DNA from 2 places in the Companilactobacillus alimentarius DSM 20249 genome. Region 2 is predicted to be linked to the other one. Evidence: predicted binding sites of a transcription regulator. Region 2 holds the regulator's gene; the other holds the start of a gene.
What was found. The regulator LexA, encoded in region 2, represses DNA repair genes until DNA is damaged. The targets are predictions, from matches to a motif close to CNAACANNTGTTNG.
Positions count from the first base shown of each region.

Region 1: the regulator LexA is predicted to act here: its motif matches at 4,530-4,543, upstream of LA20249_RS06900 (ATP-dependent DNA helicase).

Region 1 covers NZ_CP018867.1:1,433,216-1,443,189, reverse strand. The annotation lists gene LA20249_RS06935 (MerR family transcriptional regulator) at 117-680, shown strand; gene gnd (phosphogluconate dehydrogenase (NAD(+)-dependent, decarboxylating)) at 802-1,701, shown strand; gene LA20249_RS06925 (fluoride efflux transporter FluC) at 1,762-2,172, shown strand; gene LA20249_RS06920 (fluoride efflux transporter FluC) at 2,175-2,516, shown strand; gene LA20249_RS06915 (DUF805 domain-containing protein) at 2,529-2,954, shown strand; gene LA20249_RS06910 (SOS response-associated peptidase family protein) at 3,067-3,633, shown strand; gene LA20249_RS06905 (methyltransferase domain-containing protein) at 3,646-4,470, shown strand; gene LA20249_RS06900 (ATP-dependent DNA helicase) at 4,574-6,955, shown strand; gene LA20249_RS06895 (hypothetical protein) at 6,936-7,652, shown strand; gene LA20249_RS06890 (sce7725 family protein) at 7,649-8,569, shown strand; gene LA20249_RS06885 (NAD(P)-dependent oxidoreductase) at 9,350-9,974, opposite strand, start outside.
Region 2 covers NZ_CP018867.1:808,056-818,029, forward strand. The annotation lists gene purF (amidophosphoribosyltransferase) at 1-1,207, opposite strand, end outside; gene purL (phosphoribosylformylglycinamidine synthase subunit PurL) at 1,183-3,402, opposite strand; gene purQ (phosphoribosylformylglycinamidine synthase subunit PurQ) at 3,402-4,076, opposite strand; gene purS (phosphoribosylformylglycinamidine synthase subunit PurS) at 4,077-4,322, opposite strand; gene purC (phosphoribosylaminoimidazolesuccinocarboxamide synthase) at 4,332-5,039, opposite strand; gene purK (5-(carboxyamino)imidazole ribonucleotide synthase) at 5,043-6,173, opposite strand; gene purE (5-(carboxyamino)imidazole ribonucleotide mutase) at 6,166-6,651, opposite strand; gene LA20249_RS03930 (YneF family protein) at 6,950-7,168, opposite strand; gene LA20249_RS03935 (DUF896 domain-containing protein) at 7,231-7,473, opposite strand; gene lexA (transcriptional repressor LexA) at 7,569-8,192, shown strand; gene LA20249_RS03945 (histidine phosphatase family protein) at 8,245-8,862, shown strand; gene rplS (50S ribosomal protein L19) at 8,924-9,274, opposite strand; gene trmD (tRNA (guanosine(37)-N1)-methyltransferase TrmD) at 9,387-9,974, opposite strand, start outside.

The DNA of each region.
Region 1 (9,974 bases), 630 kb from region 2:
TTGCGGGTAAAATATAGCAAGGAAGATTTTAATTTCAACAACAATGATTTTGTGGTTGAACTTCACAATTATTATTTTTATAATGAAGAGAATGAAACAACCTTGGGGGAATCCTTTTGACTAAAGTAAAAAGCAACAATTTATTAACTCCTGCACAAGCTGCCAAAAATTTAGGAATAAGTGTAGCTACATTGCGTAAATATTCTTTGATCGTTGAACGTACGACCGAGAACAGTGATTATTTTGAACGTAATAGTCAAAATAATCGTCTATATACTCAAAAGAACATTGAAGACTTTAAAGAAATGGTGAAGTTGAGTCATGGTCCCAAAATGACTTTGGAAACATCTGCAATGCAAATCTATCCAACTTCTGAAACTAAAAAAGTTCAAGATGAAGACGGACAAGCATCTAAAGTTAAAGAATTGCAGGTAACTGTTGCTAAATTAGAGTCTGAAAATAAAAAGCGTGAGCTCACAATTAAAGAGTTGCAAGCTGAGTTAAATGACGCTCAAAAATCAAAGGAACAACTACAAGTTGAGTTGGATACTTTGAAGCAACAAGCTGAAGAAAAAGTTCGAAACGCTGAACCAGCAAAGGACGAAAGTATCAAAGAACGTATTAATGAAAAAGTAAGCGACGATAAAAAGGGTCACTGGTGGAATAAGTTTATGGGCTAATCAGCCAATTAAGTCTATGATATCAACCTTTTGCACAATCGGGACGTACCAAAATGTTGTTTTTGGCACGGCTTTTTTATGTATAATTAATCCTTGTGATAACAACTTAGGAGGATTAATTTTGAAATTAGCAATGATTGGGCTAGGCAAGATGGGAATCAATTTGACAGAAAACTTGATTCGCAATGGTAACGAAGTGGTCGCTTTCGACTTGAGCGATGGTGCCAGAAATGATGCATCAACATTAGGGGCACAGGTTGAAAGCTCATTGGAGAATGCTATTAGCAAACTATCTGCACCACGAATTGTTTGGGTAATGTTACCAGCAGGGAAACCTACAAATGAAACAATTGACAAGTTGAGCGTATTGCTAGATCCAAAGGACATCGTGATTGATGGTGGAAATTCGTTTTATCAAGATTCATTGCAACATAACAAAATTTTGACTGCCAAACAAATCAAATTCTTTGATGTTGGAACATCAGGCGGTATGAGTGGCGCTAATCGTGATGGAAACTTCATGATTGGTGGCGACGATAAAAAGACTTTTGGCTATATTGAACCAATTTTTAAAGGAATCGCTCAAATTGACGGTTACTTGTATACTGGGAAAGCAGGTAGCGGTCATTACTTGAAGATGGTCCACAACGGAATTGAATACGGAATGATGCAAGCAATTGCCGAGGGATTCGATGTCCTTTCACATAGTCAATTTGGTTACGATAATGAGGCTGTTGCCAAGGTTTGGGAACATGGGTCAGTTATCCGTGGTTGGTTGATGGAATTATCCCAATCGGCCTTTTCAAAAGATCCTAATTTGGATGAAATAAAAGGTGTCATGCATTCTTCTGGCGAAGGTAAGTGGACTTTAGAAGAAGCTTTGAAGTTGCAAGTTCCTACTCCAGTTATTGCAGCGTCATTGATGATGCGTTATCGTTCATTGGAAGATGACACCTTTACTGGAAAAGTCGTGGCTGCCTTACGTAATGAATTTGGTGGACATGATGTTGATAAAAAATAATAAAATTGGAAAAACTTGTCTGTGGCAAGTTTTTTTCTTTTGCTGAAAGGGTAAAATAATATGATAAAAAAGCATGGTAAAATTTTTTTGCTGTTATTGGTTGGGGCCTTTATTGGTAGCGATTTAAGGTATGCTGAAAGCCTAATATTCAAAACAAGTAGTGGTTTTCCCTTAGGAACATTGGTAGCAAACCTCAGTGGAGCACTGATTTTACCATTTTTGATCCATTATCTTCAGGACCGGTTTCACTTAGCATCGAAAGTAATTTTGATATTGAGCACTGGATTACTAGGGTCTTATACAACTTTTTCAACTTTTACGGCTGACAGTTATCGGCTATATCAGTCTGGTCAGTGGCTTTCTCTATTGATTTACTTAACTTTGACCTTAGTAGGTGGTTTTGGATTAGCTTTGTTGGGTAACTATTGGGCGGCTAGTCAGGCTTTTAATGATTATGTGAAAGGGAAATGATAATGGACTTTTTTATTGTTGGTCTAGGGGCTGCAGTTGGAGCCTTCTTGCGGAGTGAATTAACTTTATTACAATCAAAAATCAAGATTGACTTTCCCGTTATAACGCTCTTGATTAATATTTTTGGAGCTGTGCTCTTGGGAATCTTTACTGCACAAATTCATAATGGTGCGATATTATTACTAGTAGGAACCGGATTTTGTGGAGGGTTCACTACTTTTGGAACCTTTAATATGGAATTGAGTCAATTGTGGTTTCAACATCGTCTAAAAAGTTGTTTTTTATACTTTGTTTTAACTTATATTTTTGGTATCCTTGGTTTCATCATAGGTATTCATATTTAGGAGTAAAAAATAATGCAAATGAAAGAACAAGTTTGGAATGAAAGCTTCCGTCCAGGGATCTTTTCTTCTACGAAATTGTATTTTCAAGATTTATTTATAGGTGCAAAAAGAATGAGTCGCAAGGATTTTTGGTGGGGCTATTTAGGAATGACAATTGTATCCGGCATTATCATGGGAATCCTTGCTTTTGCTATTACCAAAATGCCAGTTGATGATTTTTATTGGAGCTCAATTATTGGAGTAGCTTTGGCAATTACGTATGGTTATTACCAAATTGCTATATTTACAGCGATAATCAGAAGATTACATGATCGGAAAATGCGTGGTTGGTGGGTATTGTTACCGATAATTCCATTTCTTGGAACAATTGTTTTGATAGTTTTGCTTTGCTTGCCACAAAGAGATTTTGGCAATCGTTTCCCTAAAGAACAAAATTGAAAATAAATGACTAATAGCGTGGAACAAGGTATGCTCGATTTCTATTTTTGAACAAGATGGGAAAATACTTTGTTCCGCTTTTGTATTGTGGGGCAATAATAGGAGGAAAATTATGTGTGGACGTTATATGTTTCAACCTGATAAGAATCCTGAAATAAAGCGTATTTATCAATTGGCTGTGAAAGCTGGTTACAATCCTAAAGTTGGCGAAGTCTTTCCTACAGATGAAACAGCCTTAATTGTTGCTGGAAAAAAACAGGTTGATGTCATTGGAATGAAGTGGGGCTTTCCCGGTTTCAAAAAAGGGCAGTCGATTATCAATGCTCGTTCTGAGACGGTTCAGAATAAGTCGATGTTTGCACAGTCATTTCAAAAACGCCGTTGTGTTTATCCAACCACAGGATTTTTTGAATGGAGTAAGAGTAAACAGAAGTATAAATTTAATTTTAGTAATGATCCTGAGACGTTATTTATAGCAGGTTGTTATAATTATTTTGATGGAGTTCCACAAAGTATTCTATTTACGACTCAGCCAAATGAATCGATGATTCAGATCCATGATCGAATGCCTTTGATACTTCAGAAAAATCAGATCAACGCTTGGATCTATGATGATAAATTTGCAGAACAATTTTTGTATCAGGCAATGCCTAAATTAATTTCGGAAGCAGAAGAATAAAGGACTGAATTCATGAATAGTAAAATAAGCAAGTTTAGTAACAGTGACCAATTTTTTCAATGTCCCATTTGTGGCACTAAATTGAGGTTAGAAGAGAATAGTTTGATGTGTGAACAAAATCATTGTTTTGATATTTCAAAAAAGGGTTTTGTTGATTTTATGTTGAACAATAGGCAAGAGAAAAATTACGATCTAGCTTCGTTTGAAAATCGCCATTTAATTTTGGAGCGAGGGATGTACGATCATATTGCTGACAAGTTGGTGACATTGATTGATGAGTTAAATATCGAATCCGTTTTAGACGTTGGTTGTGGCGAGGGTTATTATGCTAAGAAAATTGCTGAATCATCTAGAAATGTCTTAGCTTTTGATATTTCTAAGGATTCGATCCAATTGGCTGCTAAGGGAATGAACACGCCGGTGGAATGGTTCGTCGGTGACTTGGCTCATTTGCCTGTGCAAGATCAAGTAATTGATGGGATAATTGATATTTTCTCCCCAGCTAATTATCATGAATTCAATCGCATTTTGAAAAAAGATGGTTACATTTTAAAAGTTATACCGAATCAATATCATGTACAGGAATTACGTGCTCAAGCTAAAGATCAATTAAAGCAGGAAAAATATTCTAATAAAAAAGTTCTTGATTACTTTGAAGAGCATTACCAATTGGTTGACCAAATTGATGCTACTAAAACTTATCAAGTAACATCTGAGGAACGGTCAGCATTTATTAAGATGACTCCATTGTTGTTCAATGTTGATAATAGTTTGATTGATTGGACTAAGGTAACTGAAATTACTGTCGGATCAACAATTCTAGTAGGTAAGAGATAAAAGGAAGGTAAAAGTTTCTTTTATTTTTTTTGTCAAAATCAAAATTATACAGACAAATTCGAACGTATGTTTTACAATTATTAATATTATTAGGGGGCATTTGATGACGACTAAGATTGGAATTCGCCAATTAGTAGAATTTGTGTTGCGTAGTGGTGATTTGAATGAAACAAAGAATAGTCAAAATACTGCGCTAAATGGTGCTCGAATCCATCGTCGCCTACAAAAGCTGCGGAGTAAAGACAGCGATTATGAAAGTGAAGTCTATTTAAAAACTGAAGTTAAGATGAATGACACTAATTACTTAATATCTGGTCGTGCTGATGGTATTTTATTGAATCAAACTGCTTTGATCGAAGAAATTAAGACCTCAGATCAGCCATACGATGAACTGAGCGACAATACTTTGGAGTTGTACTGGGGACAGGTTAAGGTTTATGGATATCTGTTATTAAAAGATCATCCTGATTTAGACAGGGTAACGTTACGTTTGACTTATTTTCAGGTTAGTACGGAAGAAATTACGACCGATGAAAAAGAATTTTCCCAAACAGAATTAGACACTTTCTTTCAGGATTTGATTCATGAGTATGAGTACTGGTTAGTGTTACGAGCTAAATTACGAAAGACGCGGAATGATTCGATTAAAAAATTGGCATTTCCTTTTCCCAAGTTTCGTACAGGACAGCACGAATTAGCAGCGGCAGTTTATAAGACAATTTATTATCAAAAAAGATTGTTTGTTGAAGCACCAACAGGAACAGGTAAGACTATTTCTACATTATTTCCAGCAATTAAGTCGATGGGAGAAGAAAAGATTCAACGTCTGTTCTATTTGACGGCTAAACAGAGTACTCGCCACGTTGCTGAAGATGCCATTACTTTGATGGAAGATAAGGGGCTCAAGTTGAAGAGTATTACTTTAACTGCCAAGGATAAGATTCGCTTTATTGAACAGCAGGATGTTTTACCGGAAAAAGATCCTTTTATGATTGGATATTATGATCGTCTCAAGCCAGCTTTGGCAGATCTATTAACCAATGAAGACCTTATTACACGTGATGTGATTGAGAAATATGCCCGTAAGCATACGGTTGATCCGTTTGAGTTTTCTTTGGATGCGTCGCTTTTTTGTGATGTCATAATTTGTGATTATAATTATTTATTTGATCCATTAGTCTATCTACAGCGCTTTTTTATTGAAAAAGATACTGATAATTTCTTCTTGATTGATGAAGCACACAATTTAGTAAGTCGATCACGCGCTATGTACTCTGCTTCAATCAGCGATCAAAAGATAGCTAGTTTGTTGAGGGATGCTAGAAAAATTGATAATAAGGCTAGTGAAGATTTTCAAAAGCATTTAAAAAAAGTTCGACGGGTTTTCAATCGAATGAAAAAAGTTTTAAAAGAAGACGAACAAATTGAAAAGACAACTTCTGAACCACCAGATGAATTACTAAAAGTTTTAGGAAAATTCGATGATTTTTATGGAGAGTGGATGTCGGATCAGAAGCCGTCTGATTTTTTGGATAAAACGAAAGATTTCTTCTTTGACTGTCTGACATTCGTTAAAATTGGAGCGTTATATAACGATACATATAAAACGCGACTTTCACTAGAAGATAACAAACTAATGGTAAAGCAATTGTGTCTTGACCCCAGTGATTTTATTGACCAATCACTCAATCTAGGTTTAGGAGCAGTCCTTTTTTCAGCAACATTATCGCCGATGGAATATTATCAAAATGTTTTAGGAGGTAGCGATAATAGTTTGGCATATCGCTTGCCATCACCGTTTCCAGTACAAAATCAAGAAATACTTATTACACAATACATTCAAACGACTTATCGGCAACGAAAATTTAATCAAGAAAAGATAGTAATGAGTTTAAAAGCAATGATTGATGGTAAAAGAGGCAATTATCTCTTTTTCTTTCCATCGTATGGGTATTTACAACAGATTCGCGACGCGTTCGTTGCAGCTTTTCCAAAAGTAAAAACTGCTACTCAGACCAATGCAATGGATAATGTGGCACGACAAGCTTTTTTGGATCAGTTTCAAAGTGATGCTGATGATTCATTGGTCGGCTTTTGTGTTCTAGGAGGTATCTTTTCAGAAGGAATTGATTTACGTGGCGATAGATTGATTGGCGTAGCGATTGTAAGTGTCGGACTTCCTGGTTTGAGCGCGGAAAATAATTTAATTCGTGATTATTATGATCAAAAAAATGGGCGTGGTTTTGAATATGCATATCAAATGCCAGGAATGAATAATGTTTTGCAAGCAGCGGGCCGATTGATTAGGGGAAGTCGTGACACGGGAATAATCTTATTATTAGATCAACGTTTCACAAGTGCTCGTTATACAAAACTTTTTCCACAGCATTGGCGATTCTATAAACGTATAGCGTCGTTACAACAATTGAGTAACAATGTGGATAATTTTTGGAAGGAAAGGCAAAATGAAGACAAAGCTAACTAAAGATTTAGAAAAAACACTTTATCAATACTGTCTAGAACAAGGTTCATATGTAGTTGAAGAAGTCGTCATGCCGGATAAAAAAGGAATTGTGGATACTTTGAGTTATCAACAATTAGCTGATAACCAAATTGAATGGCGTTGCTATGAATTAAAGGTAACTAAAGCTGATTTTCATTCTAAGGCTAAGTTATCATTTATTGGCAATTATAATTATTTTGTTTTACCCCAAAAATTATACTTAGAAATTCAAGATGAGATTCCTAGTCGTATTGGCGTCTTGATCTATCGTGCTTTTGATAAAAAAGCTGTGGAAGCTACACCTCAAAATCTTAGAGCACCAGGATTTTTGACGATAGCTAAAAAAGCTCAATTTCAAGATTTACAAGTTGATGAGGCACAATTAACTAGCCATTTTGTGGCGTCGCTTTTTCGAGAAGTCGACAAGGCTAAAAAAGTGGAAAAAGGTTTACAATTGTATTCTGACGATAAACTTTTCAAAGAATTGCGAAAGCGTCAAAAAACAGGATATGATGTCTATAATCCGGATAAAAATTTGTACGACCGCTTTGTCGCTGATTTGCGTGATGAGGCAATTGATGGTTTACAGGATGAATTGGATGCTCGTAACGCTGAATGTCAAGAATTGAAATTAAAATTGCAAAAGTACAATCAGCCTAATTTGGAGGATAAAATATGATTTATTATCCTTATTTTCGGGGGCGAATGTACGATCTTTTAGCTTTGAAAGAGTTGGTTGAACAAGAAGATTTGAGTTCTAAAATAGTTCCAATAATTGAACCAGTTCGCGATTCCAAAGAATTGCAACAGACTGTTAGGACTTTCATATCAAAAAAGCAGCCTTTTAGCGTTATTGCCAATCCCCAAGTGAGTTTATATGGTTTAAATGATACAAAGATTTATCCAGTACCAAAGGTTACCGACTTAGATTTTTATCATCCCAGTGCGATTCTAGCGGCTGATTTTAACAGTGATTTCGTTAAAACAAGAAATCAACAACAATCACTATTGATTGTGAAAAATCATGAATTGCTTAAAGCTTATCAGAAGACGCGCGTTTTACAGACTGTGGATAAGGTGTTAATTCCTGATGTAGCGAGAATGAAACGACTTGTGAAAACTGATAAGTCAGTGAGTTTGACTGATCCGATGACTTTTGTACGTCATGTAGAAGATTATGGCTTGTTGAACGATGAGTTCTTTGAACCAGCCAGTTGGTATCATCAAATTGATTTTAATGGCTTTAGCGATTATTCCATGGTCGGTCATGTTTATTTCGATAAAGGGATGCCGTCCAGAGCAATTGCACTTCATTTGATCTATGCCACAAAGGAGGGAAATTTACGAATTCATCATTTTGTTTCAGATAGTAATCAAACAATGGGTGGACAAAAGCAGAAGTTCTTTGAAGCCTTAGGTAAGATGGTACCTTGGGTCGATGAGAATATTAAAGGATTGAATTTGACACCAGCCGTGCAACAATTACTGAATTATTATCAAGGTGAAAAATTTCCTGGTTTAGGAATTGTTAAAAAACTGTCACTCATGCACCATTTGCAGTTAATGAATCGCTTGTTAAATTTGGAATTTGATTAAAATTTCGTTCCTTCTTCAAGCAATTCAAAAATAAAACAGCATCTATTTATTAAATCCTACCGATTGTTAGAATCGATGTGAAATTTAAATAGAAGCTGTTTTTTGAATTAATTGAGATAAGAGATTCCCAGTTGCCTTTCGTTCTCTGATTGAAACGAACTGCGGACGACAATCTCTTGCGGTTTACTACAGTCTGAAAGCCACATGCAAAAGTCGCATGTAATTTTCAGACTTAGGTAAATCCTCAGAGATTCCCGGTTGTCCTCCGTTCTCTGATTGAAACGAACTACAGGCAACAATCTCTTGCGGTTTACTACAGTCTGAAAACCACATGCAAAAGTCGCATGTAATTTCCAGACTTAGGTAAATCCTCAGAGATTCCCGGTTGTCCTCCGTTCTCTGATTGAAACGAACTACAGGCAACAACCTCTTGCGGTTTACTACAGTCTGAAAACCACATGCAAAAGTCGCATGTAATTTCCAGACTTAGGTAAATCCTCAGAGATTCCCGGTTGTCCTCCGTTCTCTGATTGAAACGAACTACAGGCAACAATCTCTTGCGGTTTACTACAGTCTGAAAACCACATGCAAAAGTCGCATGTAATTTCCAGACTTAGGTAAATCCTCAGAGATTCCCGGTTGTCCTCCGTTCTCTGATTGAAACGAACTACAGGCAACAATCTCTTGCGGTTTACTACAGTCTGAAAACCACATGCAAAAGTCGCATGTAATTTCCAGACTTAGGTAAATCCTCAGAGATTCTCGGTTGCCTTCCGTTCTCTACCAAAGTTTAATTAAGGCTTGTGTTCCGTCGTTTCCTAAGTCCTTTTCGTCGACTAATTTTTCGTATAACTTTTTAGCCTGAGCGGTTGCGGGCAAATTGAGGTGCATTTTTTCGCTTTCGTCTAAGGCAACTCTTAAATCTTTTAGGAAATGTTTTGAATAAAATCCTGGTTTGAAGTCGCCTTTTAGGATTCTTGGTCCATAATTTTCTAGGCTCCAGTTGTCTCCACCGCCACCTTCGACGGTTTCCAAAACGGATTGTAGATCTAGTCCAGCGGCTTTGGCGTAAACGAACATTTCTGTTAAGCCGGTCATTGTCCCAGCAATCATTATTTGGTTAGCCATTTTAGCATGTTGACCGGCACCGTATGTTCCGAAGTAGTGATTGGTCTTGCCGATAATTTTAAAGATTGGTTGTAGTTCTTGGTAGGCTTTTTTTGAACCTCCGACCATGATAGTTAAATTACCTTCACGGGCTCCGACGTCTCCACCGGAAACTGGGGCATCTAAAGTTTCTACGCCGACTTTTTCAGCTTTTTCACCAATTTTTTTAGCTAGAGTGGGGGTGCTAGTTGTCATGTCGACGATGATTTTACCCTTGCCTAGGCCAGAAAAAATACCA
Region 2 (9,974 bases):
TTTCTTGAATATCAATACCGTAAAAACAGGGATGCATGAATCTTGGCGAAGCAATTCTTAAGTGTACTTCTAATGCCCCGGCCTCTTTTAACATTTGAACGATATATGCACAAGTTGTCCCTCGAACAATTGAGTCATCGACTAAAATGACTCTTTTTCCCGATACGACACCTTTTACCGCTGCTAATTTTTGACGGACACTCTTTTCTCGCAATTCCTGTGTTGGCTGAATGAATTCTCGACCCATGTACTGGTTTTTAATCAATCCCATTTCATAGGGCAAGCCACTGGCTTCAGCATAGCCACTAGCAGCTGACAAAGAAGAATTGGGAACTCCGACCACAATATCTCCTGGCGCAGGGAATTCTTTGGCTAAAATGGCTCCCATACGTTTTCTAGCGGAATGTACGTTGATTCCTAAAATATTTGAATCAGGACGAGCAAAGTAAACATATTCCATCGAACAAATTGCCAATTGTGTTTTTGTCGTCCAATGATCGATTTTTACACCTTTATCATTAATTGTGATCAATTCACCAGGTTTTACATCCCGATAAAAAGTTGCTCCAACGGCATCCAAAGCACAAGTTTCACTGGCTACTACATAACCGCCAGTCTTTAATTTTCCAATTGAAACTGGTCGGAAACCATGTGAGTCTAAAGCGACGATCAATTCATTCTTAGTCAAGAGTAAATAGGCAAATCCACCTTGAATCTTGTTCAAAGCTTCAACTATCTGTTCATGAAATGTCGACTTTTGAGATTGTTTGATCAAATGGACTAGAACTTCTGAGTCAGAACTAGATTTAAAAATATGTCCATCTTTTTCTAACTCTTTTTTCAAAGTATCTGCATTAGTGAGGTTACCGTTATGAGCGAGGGCCAATTGACTGTCAGTGAAATCAAATAATAATGGTTGCACATTCTCAATTTTGTTCTCACCAGCCGTCGAATAGCGAACGTGACCAATAGCAGAATTACCAAGCAAACTATTTAAATACTCTGGCTTAGAGAATACCTGGGTCAACAATCCTAAATTACGATAAGCACGTAGCTTTTGACCGTCATTGGCGACAATTCCTGCACCTTCTTGACCGCGGTGTTGAAGACTGTGCAATCCCAAATAGGTTAGATAATTGGCATCTTTAGCACCCCACACTCCAAAGATTCCACATTCTTCATTTAAGCTTTTGACTTCATCAAACATGAAATTGCCCCTTTCCAATTGTTTAGAGCTTCCATTCCGTTAATCGAAACAGAAGTGTCACTTGTCGCGACTTTGAAATCTGTCTCATTTGTTACTTGACCCAACAATTCAAAATCTTGTTGTATTAAATCTTCAAACGCTTGTTTGTTTTCGGGCCTAATGGAAACTAAGAAACGTGATTGAGTCTCTGAAAACATTTGTGCATTAGTCAAACTTGTTTTAATTTCAAAACCTAATTTATTTTCAAAAGCTGATTCTGATAAGGCTACAGCTAGACCACCCTCACTTAAATCGTGGCAACTCGCAACTAAATTTCGAGTAATTGCTTGATGGATCAAATCTTGATGAAGTTTCTCTTTATTCAAATCTAGGGGACTTAAATCTCCTTTTATAGAACCAGTCTGTTGCAATTGAATTTCGGAGCCGTTGTAATCATCAGTAGTTTTACCAACTAGATAAATCAGGTCCGTAGCATTTTTAAAGGCAATAGTCGTTACTTTCTGTAAATCGTCAATCAATCCGACCATCCCAATCATAGGACTAGGATAAATGGCCTCATCGTTGTATTCGTTGTAGAGTGACACATTCCCTGAAATTACGGGAGTATCAATTTCTCGACAAGCACTGGCGATTCCTTCAACGCTCTTATCCAATTCCCAGAAAACTTCTGGATTCTCAGGATTTCCATAGTTCAAGCAATCTGTAATACCGATTGGTTGGCCACCACTGGCAACGATATTTCGAGCTGCTTCCATAACGGCAATTTGACCACCAACGTATGGATTTAAATAAACGTACTTAGAATTACTGTCATTTGTCATTGCAATGGCTTTTTTAGTACCACGAATTCTTATTACGCCTGCATCACTACCTGGAGTTATTAGTGTATTAGCTTTGACTTGTGCATCATAAGTTTGATAAAAATGACGTTTACTTGCGATATTTGGTCGTTGGAGCATTTCTTGCCAAGTATTCTCCAAAGACTCAATTTGTGGTTGGAAATGATAACTCTGATTTTCTTTGATACGTTTTGGTTCTATTTCAGGACGATCATATTCTGGCACGTCTTCGGTCAAACTCTCTACTGGAATATCGGTCACTAATTTCTCATGATGATAAATTTTATATTGTTTATCGGCAGTTACGTGTCCGATCACCACTGCATCTAGTTCAAAATGTTTAAAGAAATCTAAGACTTTAGTTTTAAACTGGGGCTTAATACACAAGACCATCCGTTCTTGTGACTCTGAAAGCATCATTTCATAAGCTGACATTTCAGTTTCACGCTGGGGAACATCATCTAGTTTCAAAACCAGTCCACTGCCAGCTTTTGATGCCATTTCGGCTGTTGAAGAGACTAACCCTGCAGCACCCATGTCTTGAATTCCTAAAACCCATTCTGGATGTTGTTCAATGATTTCTACACAAGCATCCATCAATAGTTTTTCAATAAAGGGATTTCCAACTTGTACTGCTGAACGTTGTTTGTTTTTAGTATCAGTGAATTCATCTGAAGCAAATGTGGCTCCATGAATCCCATCGCGACCAGTTTTAGCTCCAACATAAACGATCAGATTTCCTTCGCCACTAGCTGTTCCATGTTTGAAATCAGTCTTATTCAAAAGTCCAACACACATAGCATTAACGAGAGGGTTATTTTCATAACATTTTTCAAAAGAAATTTCTCCACCAACTGTTGGCAATCCAATACAATTTCCATAACCGCCAATTCCTGCCACAACTTCATCAACTAAATGTTTAGTTTTACCATTGTCCAATGGTCCAAATTTCAAACTGTTTAATAGGGCAATCGGTTCTGCACCCATAGAAAAAATATCTCTAATGATACCTCCAACACCTGTAGCTGCTCCTTGATAAGGTTCAACCGCTGAAGGATGATTGTGACTTTCAGCTTTAAAGACTACCGCTTGACCATCGCCAATGTCTAAAATACCAGCGTCCTCGCCAGGACCAGCTAATACTCGATCACTCTTGTTAGGCATCTTTCTCAAAACTTTTTTAGAATTCTTATATGAACAGTGTTCACTCCACATAACGGAGTACAATCCTGTTTCTGTATAATTGGGTAACCGATTTAGAATTTTCTCACAAATCAACTGGTATTCTGTATCACTCAAACCCCATTTTTGATACAGTTTGGAATCTTTAATTTCTTTTGCAGTAGGTTCAATTATTAATTATTCACCCTTACCTGATAATTGATTATTGATTGGAACAATTTGAGTCCATCATCGGAACCCAAAATCTGTTCCATAGCCCTTTCTGGATGTGGCATCATTCCCAGAACATTTTTACGTTTGTTGGTTACTCCGGCAATCTGTTGCACGCTTCCGTTAATATTCTTGTCATATCTAAAAACAATCTGTTCATTTTCTTGTAAACTCTTCAAAGTTTTTTCATCACAGAAATATCTACCTTCTCCGTGAGCAACAGGAATTTGCAGGCGTTGATCTTTTTCATATTGATTGGTAAAGGCTGTCCGGTTATTTTCAACTATTAAAGTCGTCGTTTCACAGATAAAACGACTTTTTTCATTTTGAATTAAGGCACCGGGCAATAAATGCAATTCTGTTAAAATTTGAAAACCATTACAGATACCCAACACGATTTTTCCTTCATTAGCAAAACGGATAATTTCCGAAATAATTGGTGCATGGACAGCAATAGCTCCACTACGCAAATAATCTCCATATGAAAAGCCACCCGGAATCAAGACACCATCGAAACCATTCAGACTTTTCTGTCGGTAATCAACTAATTCAGCTTCTTCATTAATACCATCTTTAATTGCATAATAGAGATCCATATCACAGTTGGAACCAGGAAAATTCACTACTGCAAACTTCATCTATTTTTCCTCCACAATTTCATAACGATAAGTTTCGATATTAGGATTAGTCAGTAATTCATCGCAAATTGCATCGACATCTTGATCCAATTGAGAGTAATCATCAAAACGTAATTCAAAGTACTTACCCATAGAAACTTGCGAAACGTGATCATATCCCATGGTTTGAATAGCTGATTTAATTGCTTCCCCTTGAGCATCCAGAACTGAGGTTTTCAGTGTCACATAAACTTTTACTAATTTCATCATTTTCTCCTATCGCATTGCTAATCGTTTTAGAACTTCTAAATAAGTTTTTACTAAGTCACCTTCATGCTTACGAAAAACATCTTTATCCATTGAATCGTGGCTTTTCTTATCCCAAAGACGACAATTATCTGGAGAAAATTCATCCACCAAAATGATTTTTCCATTTACTTTTCCAAATTCTAATTTGAAGTCGACTAAGTCAAATCCACTTTTGGAGAAGAATGGTACTAATAATTGATTTATTTTCAGAGTCATTTGCTTAATGAAGGCGATTTCTTCATCGTTAGCAATTCGTAAGGCTTTAACTTGGGAATCATTAATGAAAGGATCGTCTAAAGCATCGCTTTTATAATAAAATTCGATAATGGGATCACTTAAACGCAGACCACTTTCAACTTGAAATTTTTTAACTAAACTTCCCGAAGTAATATTTCGTAAAACGACTTCTAGTGGGAAAACTTCACTACTCTTCACCAATTGTTCGTGATCTGATAAATTCTTGATCAGATGTGTTTCAATTCCATTCTTGATCAAATAATCGAATACTAAGGCTGAAATCTGACAATCTAATACACCTTTACCAGGTAATTCTTCTTTTTTCTTACCATTAAAGGCCGTTGCTTGATCTTTATAGACCATCAATAATTCGTCATCATTTTCTGTTTGATAAACGTTCTTAGCTTTGCCTTCATAAAGCAATTTATTTTCTGCCATGACCTACACATCCCAAATTAAATTTTTGTCAATTGCTTGTTTCTCTTGTTCAATCTTTTCAGTCAAAATAGTGATATGTCCCATTTTGCGATTATTCTTTATTTCAGCTTTACCATAGTCATGGAAATGCCACCCTGCATGATCAGGCAATTCTTCTTTAGCTTTTAATAAATGTTGACCCAAAAGGTTGACCATCACAGCCGACTTTAATAGTTCAACTTTGGGCATTGCTAAATTACAAACGCCACGAATATGAGCTTCAAATTGTGAAACATTACAAGCTTCAATAGTTAAATGGCCTGAGTTATGCGGTCTTGGAGCAATTTCATTAACAAAAACTTCATCATCGGTTGAAATGAAAAATTCGATGCACATCGTCCCAACTAGTTCTAAATTCTGAGCTAATTTTTCTCCAATCTGATAAATGAGCTGACTAGCCTTGGAACTGATTGCCGCCGGACAATTGCTTAAATGTAAAATATTATCTCGATGAATATTTTCGATCACTGGAAAAACTGAAGTCTGACCTTGACTATTAGCAGAGACGACAACCGAAACTTCTTTTTTCAAATTGATTTTTTTTTCAACAAGACAAGGACCTTGCATCAATAAGTGTTCAATTTCTGCGAAGCAGACATTTTCAGGATCTGTCACTAGAATTTGTCCTTTACCGTCATACCCGCCCGTAATCGTCTTGATAATCACCGGAGCCTGTAATTTTTCAATTGCTCGATGGTATTCAAAAATATTTTTTATAACAACATGGGGAACGGTTCTAAAATCATTTTCTTCAATAAAATTTTTTTCTAAAATTCTGTTTTGGGTAATGCTTAAAGCTTTGGTTCCTTGTGGCACCTGAGTGTACTTTTTAACTTCAGCAATCGTTTCAGCGTCGACATTTTCAAATTCGTAAGTCAATACATCGCAACGCTTAGCTAAGGCAATTAATTTTTCCAAATCATCATAATTGGCAACAATCTGGTCATCTGAAACTTGTGCTGCCGGGCAATTTGCCGTTGGATCTAAAATGATAACCTTATATCCCATCTCTTTAGCTGAAAGAGCCATCATTTGTCCCAATTGCCCTCCGCCAATGATCCCAATTGTAGAACCAGGTAAAATTGCTTTATTCAAGATTTTTCCCACTTTCTAATGATTGATCATGCATAGCTTGCACGTAATCTTCCAATGAAATAGCATATTGACGATTATTCAAAGCACAAATCTTCGTTGCTAGGATAGCAGCGTTCTTAGCTCCAGCTTCACCGATAGAAACTGTTGCGACAGGAACACCCGCTGGCATTTGGACGATTGACAATAAAGAATCCATCCCTTTTAGATACTTAGATGGAACCGGAACGCCAATCACCGGAAGACTAGTAGATGAAGCAATCATACCTGGCAAATGTGCTGCTCCCCCAGCACCTGCCACAATCACTTTAAAACCGTTGTTTTCAGCATTGTTGGCAAAATTTAGCATCTCTTGTGGCATTCGATGTGCTGAAATCACTTTGACTTCATAGCTGACTTGAAGTTCTTTTAAGACGTCTAAAGTATTCTGCATAATTTTCAAATCTGAAATTGAGCCCATAACTACTGCTACATCATTCATTAGTTTTCCACCCTTCTGTTCTTGGTAACCAAATTCTATCAATTTATGAAAATTCTTTCAACACAAAATACGTATTTAATTCTAAAAATGCTAAATATTGTTCGTATATATCGTTTTCAAATGGATATTTTTAAACATTATTAATTTTTATAGCCAATAATAAACGAACTATTTGTTTTTAGAAATTCTAAACTTATATAAATTAATTCCACAAAAATAGGTCCAATAACCCGAAATCGAGTTATTGGACCTATTTTCATTAAATATCTGAGAGTTATTTCAATCTCAAAAGCTTTTCCTACTTCTTCTTTTGTGAAGCTTTCATAGTACTCATTAATTGGTTAAGCTTCTTTTGTGATGGTTTTTGTCCCATTTGGGCCATCATTTGTTTGATCATATCCGCACTAATTGGTGGATTATCTTGGAAGTATTTCTTCATATACCATCTGGCAATAAAGAATCCGCCGACTAATCCGATTAATAAGGCTAAGATACCAACGATTATTGTTGTTCCCATTTATGTTTCACCCTTTCCATACATCTACTAATATTACAAAAAAAAACTACTAATTGAAAGTGTTAATCGTCACGAAGTCCCTTTTTACGTTGAATTTCTCTAACTTTTTCGGGAGTGACCTCATTTCCTTGCTTATCAAAGACACGAGTCATTTCTAGTTGTGATCTAAAACTTGCTCGAAAGTTCTTTAAATATTCTTTTCTAAGCTCAGCTTGCTGATCTTCTTCTTCTTTAGTAATTGTTCCGTCCTTAGCTTTGTGAGCTAGTTCGTTGATTCTTTTTAATAATTTCTCTTGTTCGTTCATAATTTTCAATTCCCCTTATTATATCGAACACTTGTTTGAACTTGCACCTATATTTTGATACAATCTAACTAAGATATTAACAATGAGGTGTTCTAATGTCAAAAGCTGAAGGCTCTAAACAGTCACAAATTTTACAATGTATTTATGATTATTTAGATGAACATGGCTATCCACCAACTGTCAGAGAGATCTGTGAAGCGGTGAATCTATCGTCTACATCGACGGTCCATGGTCACCTATCTCGTCTCGAGAAGAAAGGTTTCATTCAACGCGACCCTACTAAACCTAGGGCAATTGAATTAACTGGTGCCGGTTTGAATTCTATCGGTATCAAATCTAAACAGATCCCTATTTTGGGTGCTGTCGCTGCGGGTCAGCCAATCACAGCTGAACGTAATCCTGATGGTTACTTCCCAATTCCACCTGACCTTAATCGTGAGTCCGGTGAATTATTCATGCTTGAGATTCATGGCGAAAGTATGATTAACTGTGGAATTTATGATGGTGATCACGTTATTGTACATGAGCAAAACTTTGCTAACAATGGCGAAATCGTAATTGCTATGACTGAGGATATTGAGGCTACATGTAAGAGATTCTATCAAGAAAATGGACATTACCGCCTACAACCTGAAAACGATACAATGGACCCAATTATTTTAGATAGTGTCGAAATAATTGGTAAAGTTGTTGGATTATATCGTTCACAAATCTTTTAATTCTAACCACTTACAATTGTGAGTGGCTTTTTTTATCGAAAAGGAGCAACAAATGACTGAATTCTACCTAATTCGCCACGGACAGACCAAGGCAAATGTTCTAAAAATGAAACAAGGCAATATTAATACTGAAATCACATATTTAAATGAACATGGACAAGAGCAGGCCAAAACTTTAAAAGATAAATTTGATATCAGTTTTGCTGATCGAATTATCTGTAGTCCCTTAAAAAGGGCCCAACAGACAGCTGATATTTTAAATTCTTCTACTAATTTGCCAATCACTTATGATAATCGACTAAGAGAAATTTCCTATGGTCAATGGGATGGAAGAAAAAATGCTGATTTAAGAAAGGCTTATCCTGATGCTTATAACGATTACTGGAATGACGCCAAGCCAATCTATTCTAATTATGCCACTGAGGGCGAAAAGTTTACCGACGTAATTAAACGCGTCAATAGTTTTTTACTAGATTCTGTAGCTAAATTCCCTGACGAAAAAATCATTTGTGTTACTCATGGTTTCACAATTAAGGCGGCTGCTTTAGGCATTTTGCAGCCCAAAGATATGATGAGTATTCCCGAACCTAGAAACACTAGTGTGACTAAAATCATCGGCTTATCACCAACTGAATTTTACTTAGAATACTATAATCAACTAGCTAACTAAAAAAAACTCTAATAACAAGTTCAAACTTGTTGTTAGAGTTTTTTAATTATGCTGTATTAAATTAGTCGCGACGGAGTTCTTTAATACGAGCAGCCTTACCTGTACGAGCACGTAGGTAGTAAAGCTTGCTACGACGTACACGACCATGTCTGATAACTTCGATTTGTTCAACACGTGGTGTGTTTAATGGGAATGTTCTTTCAACACCAACACCATTACTCATCTTACGAACAGTGTATGTAGCACTGATACCTGAACCATGTCTCTTGATTACGACACCTTCAAATAATTGAATACGTTCACGGCTACCTTCGACAACCTTAGCATGTACACGAACAGTGTCACCACTACGAAAGTCAGGAATGTCAGAACGTAATTGTTCTTTAGTAATATCTTGAATTAAGTTATTCATTAATAATTTCTCCCTATTCGACACTCTTATATATCTCTGACATACAGCGGAATATCGTTAATATGTGTCCAAACACTCTTACAATGATACTTTATTTGAACGAAATTGTAAACTATCTATTTTGACGAATTTCACGCAAAAGCTTTTTTTCTTCATCAGTCAGTTTAGCTGTTTCTAATAAATCAGGACGACGTTCTAAAGTCTTCTTCAAAGCTTGCGTTAAGCGCCAAAGACGAATCTTTTCATGATCCCCACTAGTTAATACCTCAGGGACCTTTTTACCGCGGAAATCGGCCGGCTTAGTGTATTGAGGGTATTCTAGTAATCCATTAGAGAATGACTCCTCTTCTGCAGAAAATGAATTACCAAGAACTCCAGGCACGAATCGTAAAGTTGCATCAATCATACTCATCGTAGGTAATTCTCCACCCGTTAAGATATAATCTCCAATTGAAACTTCATCAGTCACTAAATCCTTTACCCGCTCATCAAAACCTTCATAATGACCGCAAATAAAAACTAATTGGTCTTCCTTGGCAAAATCACGTGCCATTTTCGTGTTGAAGGTTTTTCCTGCTGGATCTAATAAGACGACTCTTTTTTTGCCCGGCTTTTTTGCTTCAACGTGTTCCATAGCATCATAAATAGGCTGTGCTTGCAACAACATCCCTGCTCCACCGCCGTAGGTTGTGTCATCGAC